DNA from 2 places in the Paenibacillus sp. P2(2022) genome. Region 2 is predicted to be linked to the other one. Evidence: riboswitches for the same ligand, from Rfam matches in the RefSeq annotation. Region 2 holds a riboswitch; the other holds the start of a gene.

Region 1 (4,348 bases), on a different contig from region 2:
GCCACCTCCTTTTGAATCATAACGACGATATTCTCCAAAGGAAGCTTGTCCTCCAGTAGACGCATCAGAATCGGTGTAGTGACGTAATACGGCAGATTAGCGACGACACTCACTTTGCTCACGTCTGCAAAATCGACTGCGAACACCTCACGCAAGTCCAGCTTCAATACGTCTCCATGACGAACCTTTACGTGATCGTAAGGGGCCAGCACTTCTTCAAGAATGGGCAGCAGCCGCTGATCAATCTCGACAGCGGTAACTGCCTTAGCCGATTGCGCCAATTTTTCAGTCAAAGCTCCAATCCCCGGACCGATCTCAAGCGCACCCTTTGTATCATCCAAACCGGCAGCATTTACGATCTTGCTCAGAATATTTTGATCAATCAAAAAGTTTTGTCCCAAGCTCTTTTTGAACGAAAAACCGTGCTTTTGAATAATTTCCTTCGTACGCCGCGGTGTTGCTATATCTTGAATCCCTGTCATACGGATATCACAATCCTTCACTTTCGATTTGTGCCAGCGCACTGGCAAATTCCTCACGGCTGATCTGAAATACAGAGAGCCGCTTATGTAGCTGCTTTCCGTTACAATAGCCAATACCCAGTACATTCCCCAAGGCCATACGGCGTGCAGCAGCATTGGGATGGGTAATAAGTCCAGCGTCAATCAGGTCCGCCCATTCAATCAGCGGTTCGGCACCTTCCACTGTCGTATGTACCCGCGCAAGAGCGTGTCTGATGGCTTCCGGGGAGGCATTCTCTACGCCAATATCCCCTTTGCGCGTCGCCTCTGCCTCAGGTATAAAAGCCTGCTTGCAGCCGGGTACCTTGGAGGCGATGATTTTACGGATACGCTCCCCTGCATGATCGGGATCAGTTAAAATAATGACCCCCCGCCGTTCCTGCGCCAATGCAATTTTCCGCAGCGTCATTTTATTAATGGCTGAACCGCCAGTTTCTATCGTATCTGCTTCGACAGCACGGCGAATGGCTACCGTATCATCCCGGCCTTCCACCACGATCACTTCCTTGATCATCTTCGTTTCCCCTCCACTGCTACACAGCAACATATATTTATCTTTCCCTGCTTTTGAAAACAAAATAAGAAGAGGGTATCCTCTTCTTAGCATGGCATAACTATGTTGTTAATACTATCGCATTGTCCTCAACATACACAACCTGTTTTAGTTGATTTCCGGCTTTACAGGTCCGATAACATATACGGTTTTACCGTGCTTACGACCAAATTGGTTGGCCCGGCTTAAACTCTCATAATACACATCGATTTTGTGGCCTTTAATCGCGCCACCGGTATCCTCCGCACGGCGGAAGCCCACCCCTTCAATATACACCCACCACCCGATTGGGATTACACTCGGATCGACAGCGATGGTGCGTCCTTCCGTGACACGCGTGCCGGAGGCGGTACGTGTACCGATACCTGGCTCCTGTGCGGAATACGCCGTCATGGAGACATTTTGTAAAACTTTTCTATAATTAAAATTAATACCTGCTTTACGGACAGCACTGCCCGAACTAACCTTTGTAGCCTTAACCGCATCTTTAGGGCCGATGGAAGCAGCTAGAACGACCGGTTTCTTCTTCGTTCCTACCGCAATTACCTTATCCACACGATTCTGTGCGACTTCCTTGTTGACCAGCTGTTTGGATACCAATTTTCCATCATGGTATACCTTTTGAACATGCTGGACTACCACACCCGATTTGCCACTTTGAATGACTCGATTATCGCCTTTATAGAGACTTGGATCTGCCGTTTTGATGACCTGATAAGGCACTTGTTTTTTCTGTTCGACCTGCTGTTTCTTCACACGGACGATTTTTATGTCCATGTTAGCTGAAACAGAGGCATCCAACGCAGGGTAAACTTTATCCGTTGATGATAATTTATAGCCCGAAGTGCGAATGGCACCCTCTACTGTATTTTCTGTTGTGTACAGCTTTTTCGTCTTATTGCCTGAGGATACTTTAACCTGATTGGCACGTTTAATGACTACGCGATCCCCATCCTGTACTGCCCCATTTAGCGGCATGGAAATTGTATCATGCGGCTGAAGTGAAATAGAATGCTCATTGAGCAAATCTTGGAGCTTGGATTCCCGGGTTTCTACCGCAGATGCCTTACCATCGATGACAAAAAAGACTTGTTTTTTAGATTGCGTGTACATCAGAATTGAAATCATAATCGTTAGTGCGATTAGAAAAATAGCAACCAAAGCAGCCTGGCGCACATTCTCTTGCTTCCAACGTAATACGTAAGACATGCTGGATGAGCGTGACTCATGGGTCTCCTCTTTTCGGAAAATGCCCATTTCCTCCGTCCTCCTTACATAGCCCGCCGTCTGGAGTAAGACATAGTTGATCGTTGACGTGACTATAACAGATTTTCTACAAGACAAGCCCGTACTGCGACTGTCCTGCACCATGTACCCGTCTTCGCGGCATGCTGTCCTCCCCTGTTTAACCACAGTATGATGACAGATTTTCTTTTATTCACAACAAAAAAAGCCAAAGAAAGAGACTAGAGAGCTCTTTCGTGGCTTCCGACATGTGTGAATATGCGGGAAAACTCATGCACGAGATGGCTTCTCTCTTGTTACGCTTACGGGGTTAGCTGTCGGGTTCGGACGTAGAGAGTCGCCCTAGCTTAGGTCAACCGCTCATGGCGGTCGCCTTCACATTCACCCCGAAGACCCAGAAAGAAATCGAAATACGGCTTCTCTACCTGTTCATCCCATTCGGGAAATGAATTTCGGTTGAGCCGGCTGCTGAAGAGACATTCTCTCTTGCACATACGCCGGACGTACTGTAAGCCATATCGGTTCCCCCGTTCCCTGCAAAAGGGACTCAGCGAGACTGGTTCATGAAATGATTTGTTGATGTTTACACTCAACAACAATTCACTGAAAAGATGATATCCTGTTTCCATGCATGTTGTAAAGCAGGTTTCAAGTACATTTTTTAAAATATTCGGTTAAAAAATTGTAATATTCTTGAGTTTCCTGCAACAAAATCATAATTAGCTCCGTCTATCTCTTTATTTTGATTGATTTCTTCGCTTTTTCACTGAATGTCAAATCGTTCCAAAGCATTTTGGGTCGTAATGGATACCAATTCCTCCACCGTAATTCCCTTAATTTGGGCGGCTGCCTCTGCCACCAATCTCACATGGGCCGACTCATTTCGCTTCCCGCGAAACGGATGAGGCGTCAAGTATGGTGCGTCCGTTTCAATCAGCAGACGATCCAGCGGAACCTGGGCCAGTACCTCTTTTGGCTGCTTGGCATTTTTGAACGTTATGGGCCCGCCAAAGGAAAGGTGAAAGCCCATATCCAGCACCATTTTAGCGGTCTCCCAGCTCCCAGAAAAGGAGTGCATGACTCCGCCAATCTCGCTCGCCTTTTCCTCACGTAAAATTCTCACAATATCTTCATGCGCATCCCGGTTATGGATAACAATTGGCATGTTGAGCTCACGTGCCAGACCAATTTGGTTTCGAAGCACCCGCTGCTGTACATCCTTTGGTGATGTATCCCAATAGTAATCCAGACCGATCTCTCCGATCGCTACAACCTTTTTATGACTGCATAACGATGCAATCCATTCTAAATCCCCCTCCTGCATTGTAATAGCATCCTGCGGATGCCATCCAACGGCCGCATAAATAAAATCATACGTCTCAGCCAGCTTCATGGTGGATGGAATGGTCTCACGATTAAATCCGATATTGATCATCCGTGTTACTCCTGATTCGACAGCACGTGCTATAACTTCTTCACGGTCTTCGTCAAATTGTGGGGCATCCAGGTGAGTATGAGTGTCGAATAAATCCAAGGTTTTCATCTCCTTTTTTTACTTACATTTCTATATATTTGTCTATTGTTTGACAAAATAATTCCTTATTTCGGCAGGAAGCCTGTCTTTTACCCCGTTCAATTTATTTTGGGGAAAATACATGTGATATTTTCCTCGGTGAATGCCACTTATTGAGCGCACAATTTCTGAAACTTCGGATATTTCCCGCACCTCGCCCTGACGTCCAAGCAGTAAAATCTGGTTGTCCGTTGAGCCGCCCTGCCGAAACACATCATAAGGAAGATCTGTTGGAAAATCAATTTCAAGATCATATTCAGGATGCAATCCAGCCTCTTTCAAAGCCTCTCGAATATGGTCAACGGTATCTGTATCCATATTTTCAATCTCTACATATTTATACAATCTACGATCCATAAAACGGCTGCTCAAATCACTTAAAATTTCGTCCTTTTCCCGTTTCCATTGGCTAAATACCGTCTGAATCAAAGACTCATCGAGCATCAAATACTGCTC
Region 2 (4,348 bases):
GGTACCGCATATGTAGAGATACTGCGCGGCACACCTATGCTGGTGCAGCTTATGATCATTCATTACGGAGTTGCTTTGACGTTAGGTGTTAATTTTACGCCACTCCAGTCCGGTATAATTACGTTGTCTCTGAATAGTTCGGCATATTTGGCTGAAATTTTCCGTGCTGGTATTCAGGCCGTAGACCGTGGACAGATGGAAGCTGCCCGCTCGCTCGGGATGGGACGAGGCAAAGCGATGCGTCACGTTATTTTACCGCAAGCATTTAAATCTATATTGCCTGCTATTGGTAATGAGTTCATTACGATCATTAAAGAATCTTCTATTATTTCGACCATTGGGATGGTGGACATTATGTATCAAGCCCAGGTCATTAAGAATATTACCTACGAAGGCTTAAGTCCGTTCGTAATCGCAGCCGCTATTTATTTTGTAATGACATTTAGCTTATCTAAGCTGTTGGGTTTATGGGAAAGGAAGTTGAGAGCCAGTGATCACCGTTAAACAACTGCGTAAATCATTCGGTAAGAATGAAATTTTAAAAGGCATTGATATAGATATCGCCAAAGGTGAAGTAGTCGTCATTATCGGCCCGAGTGGTTCGGGGAAAAGTACGTTTTTGCGTTGTATGAATCTGTTGGAACAGCCAACAGAAGGGGAAATCTTGTTTGAGGGTGAGCCGATTACGGCCCGTGGTCATAATATTAATGCGACTCGAGAGAAGATGGGGATGGTTTTCCAACATTTTAATCTGTTTCCGCATAAAACAATACTGCAGAATCTGACGCTTGCACCAACGAAGGTGAAGAAGCAATCGGGGAAAGAAGCGGAGAAAATTGCGTTGGAGCTCCTGCGGACCGTGGGTCTTGAGGATAAGAAGAATACCTACCCGAACCAGTTATCTGGCGGTCAAAAGCAACGTATAGCGATAGCACGTGCTCTCGCCATGCAGCCGCACGTAATGCTGTTTGATGAACCTACCTCTGCCCTGGACCCTGAAATGGTTGGAGAGGTTCTGGATGTGATGAAGAAGCTCGCTGAAGGCGGCATGACGATGGTGATCGTGACGCATGAAATGGGCTTTGCTCGTGAGGTAGGAGACCGAATCATCTTTATGGACAACGGTCAAATTATAGAGCAAGGTACGCCGGAGCAAGTTTTCGGAACTCCAAGCCATGATCGTACCCGTGATTTTCTGGCTAAAGTGCTGTAAGAAAATGCTTTTATGAATTATTGACAAAGCCCTCTCGTGATGATATTTCACGGAGGGCTTTTCTCCTTTTGTCACCATATCTCCATATTTTCGTAACAAAAAACCGATTTTTGATGACAAAATTGTAATGGATATAGTATGATGTTCAAGGTTCCCAACATTTTCATGCAGATAAGGTTACAAAATTGTGATATTATGCAGTAAGCCAAAACTTACCGGGGCAGCAGCAATGATAACAATTACTCAGGTGCTGGGCTCAAACCATGGGAAGTGCGGGGGACGTAACAACGGCAATTATTCCAATGCGTCATATAGATGTTGTGGAATATGCCTAGGGGTGAATTGCACAAGCATAGGGCTTCTCCTGAGTCCGAATCCGACAGCTAACTTCGCAGGCATAACAGAGGAGGTACATATCTTTGAAACACTTAAAACATATTGGAAAAACCATGAAATTTGCGGTGCTTGCCGCAGCGATTGCAGGATTGGCACAGACAGCAGGAGTAGCAAATGCTGCTTCGCTTCATACTGCCAAAGAAGGCGATACTTTCTTTTTGCTTGCTCAACGTTATGGGGTATCGGTAGATGACTTGACGAAGGCTAACCCGGATATTGCGTCCAACAACATATATGCAGGTCTACAAATTAAAGTGCCAGACGAAAAAAGTGTGAAGACGGCTTCGGATTCGAAACCACAGCTTCTTACGGAGAAAGCACCAGCGAATGAGAGGCCAACAATTGAAGCATGGGGCAAAACATTCAATTACAGTAAAGTTGTTGATGTTAAAGCAACAGCATATTCAGCCGCAGCTGATGAAAATGGCAAATGGGGTGCAGTCGATTACTACGGTAATCCGCTTAAACTGGGTACAATTGCAGTAGACCCGAAAGTCATTCCTATGGGAACAAAGGTGCTAGTTACAGGCTATTCCCATCCCGGCTTGCCAGACCATTCTTTTGTAGCCGTTGCCCGTGATCAGGGCAGCGCTATTACCGGAAAGCGGATTGATATCTTTATCCCTGGCAACAAATCATTCGTGAACGACTTCGGCTTCCAAAATGTGAAACTGTACGTTATTGATAAATAGCATTGTGCATATATTTGATTTCATTAAACATAATATATATTATGTAAACTTAATATTATAGCACACAACATATAACTGGGACGACTTCTTATCAGTACGGTCGTTTATCGCTAAAAAAGGCTGTCTTACAAGCAGAAGCATTCTGCTCGTCAAGGCAGCCTTTTTACGTTGTTGGTATATACGAGGCTTAGACATACTGTTATTTTCGTTCCGATGTGTGAAGTAGCCGGGGGACTGTGACAAACTTGTAGCCCTTAGCTTTTAAAGAGTGGATTAGACCCGGCAAAGCTTGGACAGTACCTTGCAAGTTGGAACTTTGACCTCCACCTGCATGCATTAAAATAATGGAGCCAGGTCTGGTAGCCGGGATCACGTTACGCTGAATCTGTGTTTTGCTTAATCCCTTCCAGTCTAGAGAGTCCACATTCCAATTGACGATCATGTACCCATGACGACGCGCCCACTGAATTTGAGGCTCCGTGATTTCACCATAGGGTGGTCGTATTAATCTGGGCTGAAAACCTGCGCTGGCTTCTAAAATGCGTTCTGTTTTTGTAATCTGGTGGCGAAAGCGTTCTGGTGTGGCCTTCCTGAAATCCGGATGAGTATAGGAATGGTTTCCTATAGCATGACCCTCGCGGATGATGCGGCGTATGATCCCCGGATGCTTTTCCGCACGATGGCCGACGATAAAAAACGTAGCTTTGATACCGTTTGCGTGTAATACGTCCAAAACCTGCGGCGTATACCTTGAATCGGGCACATCATCAAAGGTTAAGGCAATTTGGCGGGTGTGCGGGCCGCACATTTTAAAAATGTCCGCATGCTTTTTTCGTAGCATCGCTAATGTTGGAGTAGCTCGATCTTTACTTTGATATACCGAAGTAGCGACAGTAGCTTCCTTGGGATGGGGCGTTCCGATGTTGGGAGGCGTGTCAGCGTGAACGGGAAAACTTGAAAATGCTAGTAACAGTGCTAAACATGGCAACACTCCCCTGTACCGCATTTGTATTCCCCCTTTCCGTGCAGTGGTACCTAGTGGTGCTCTCAGCTATTATGTACCTGTCCTATTAAAATTATGCTGGTGATTGAGTGAAGTCCTACACGACTGAAGAGAAGCACATCATGAAGCGGATATCCGTGAAGATGACGAAGTAAACGCGCATATTCTCTTAAACATGAACGAAAACTGGAGCATTTTCGTAAGTTTTAGCCTTACAAAGGATTCGGTATACCGTGACAGCTGGTGTATAATGGGGATGCTATTCATAATGCTACAGACTTGGAATTGAGGGAAGGATGGATAAAAGTGACCGACTTGTTTACTCCTTATCAATTAAAGGGGCTTTCTTTAAGAAATCGGATTGTCATGCCCCCAATGTGCCAATACAGCGTGGAGGCCAAGGACGGCAAACCGACGGATTGGCATTATGTCCATTATGTGAGTCGCGCGGTAGGAGGGACTGGACTCATAATTGTGGAAATGACAGCGGTTCATCCGGATGGGCGCATTACGGATCGTGATTTGGGCATTTGGAGTGATGAACATATTCCTGCATATCGTAAAATGGTAGAGGAAGTCCACAAGTATGGTGCCAAAATTGCCATTCAATTAGGCCATGCCGGACGCAAGGCTGAAGATGCTGAGCCACCTGTAGGCCCGTCCTCGATCCCCTTTAGTGAACGATTTAAAGAGCCGCACGCTTTGACGCGAGCAGAAGTCAAGGAACTGGTTCTTGCCTACAAAGAGGGGGCGCGTCGGGCGGTAGAAGCTGGTTTTGACACGGTAGAGATTCATGGCGCTCACGGCTATCTAATCCATCAATTTCATTCTCCTTTAACCAATACCCGAGAAGATGAGTATGGGCAGGATTTATCACTGTTTGGTGTTGAGGTGATACGTGCTGTTAAAGAGGTACTTCCTGCTGATATGCCTGTGCTAATGCGGATATCTGCCAAAGAATATGTCCAAGACGGATATGATGTTGAATACATAGCAGCCATAGGGGAACGATATCGTGATGCGGGTGTAGACATTTTCCATATT

The links. Region 2 has a riboswitch for cyclic di-AMP ahead of MMB75_RS05980 (3D domain-containing protein). Riboswitches for the same ligand answer to the same signal wherever they lie in the genome.
Region 1: another riboswitch for cyclic di-AMP. It lies ahead of MMB75_RS23095 (3D domain-containing protein); the one in region 2 lies ahead of MMB75_RS05980 (3D domain-containing protein).

The regions. Positions count from the first base shown of each region.
Region 1 covers NZ_JAKWFI010000011.1:11,624-15,971, reverse strand. The annotation lists gene rsmA (16S rRNA (adenine(1518)-N(6)/adenine(1519)-N(6))-dimethyltransferase RsmA) at 1-482, opposite strand, end outside; gene rnmV (ribonuclease M5) at 490-1,035, opposite strand; gene MMB75_RS23095 (3D domain-containing protein) at 1,183-2,331, opposite strand; cyclic di-AMP (ydaO/yuaA leader) riboswitch at 2,603-2,882, opposite strand; gene MMB75_RS23090 (TatD family hydrolase) at 3,083-3,853, opposite strand; gene MMB75_RS23085 (HD domain-containing protein) at 3,896-4,348, opposite strand, start outside.
Region 2 covers NZ_JAKWFI010000001.1:1,313,909-1,318,256, forward strand. The annotation lists gene MMB75_RS05970 (ABC transporter substrate-binding protein/permease) at 1-504, shown strand, start outside; gene MMB75_RS05975 (amino acid ABC transporter ATP-binding protein) at 491-1,213, shown strand; cyclic di-AMP (ydaO/yuaA leader) riboswitch at 1,457-1,626, shown strand; gene MMB75_RS05980 (3D domain-containing protein) at 1,633-2,301, shown strand; gene MMB75_RS05985 (polysaccharide deacetylase family protein) at 2,501-3,307, opposite strand; gene MMB75_RS05990 (NADH:flavin oxidoreductase/NADH oxidase) at 3,611-4,348, shown strand, end outside.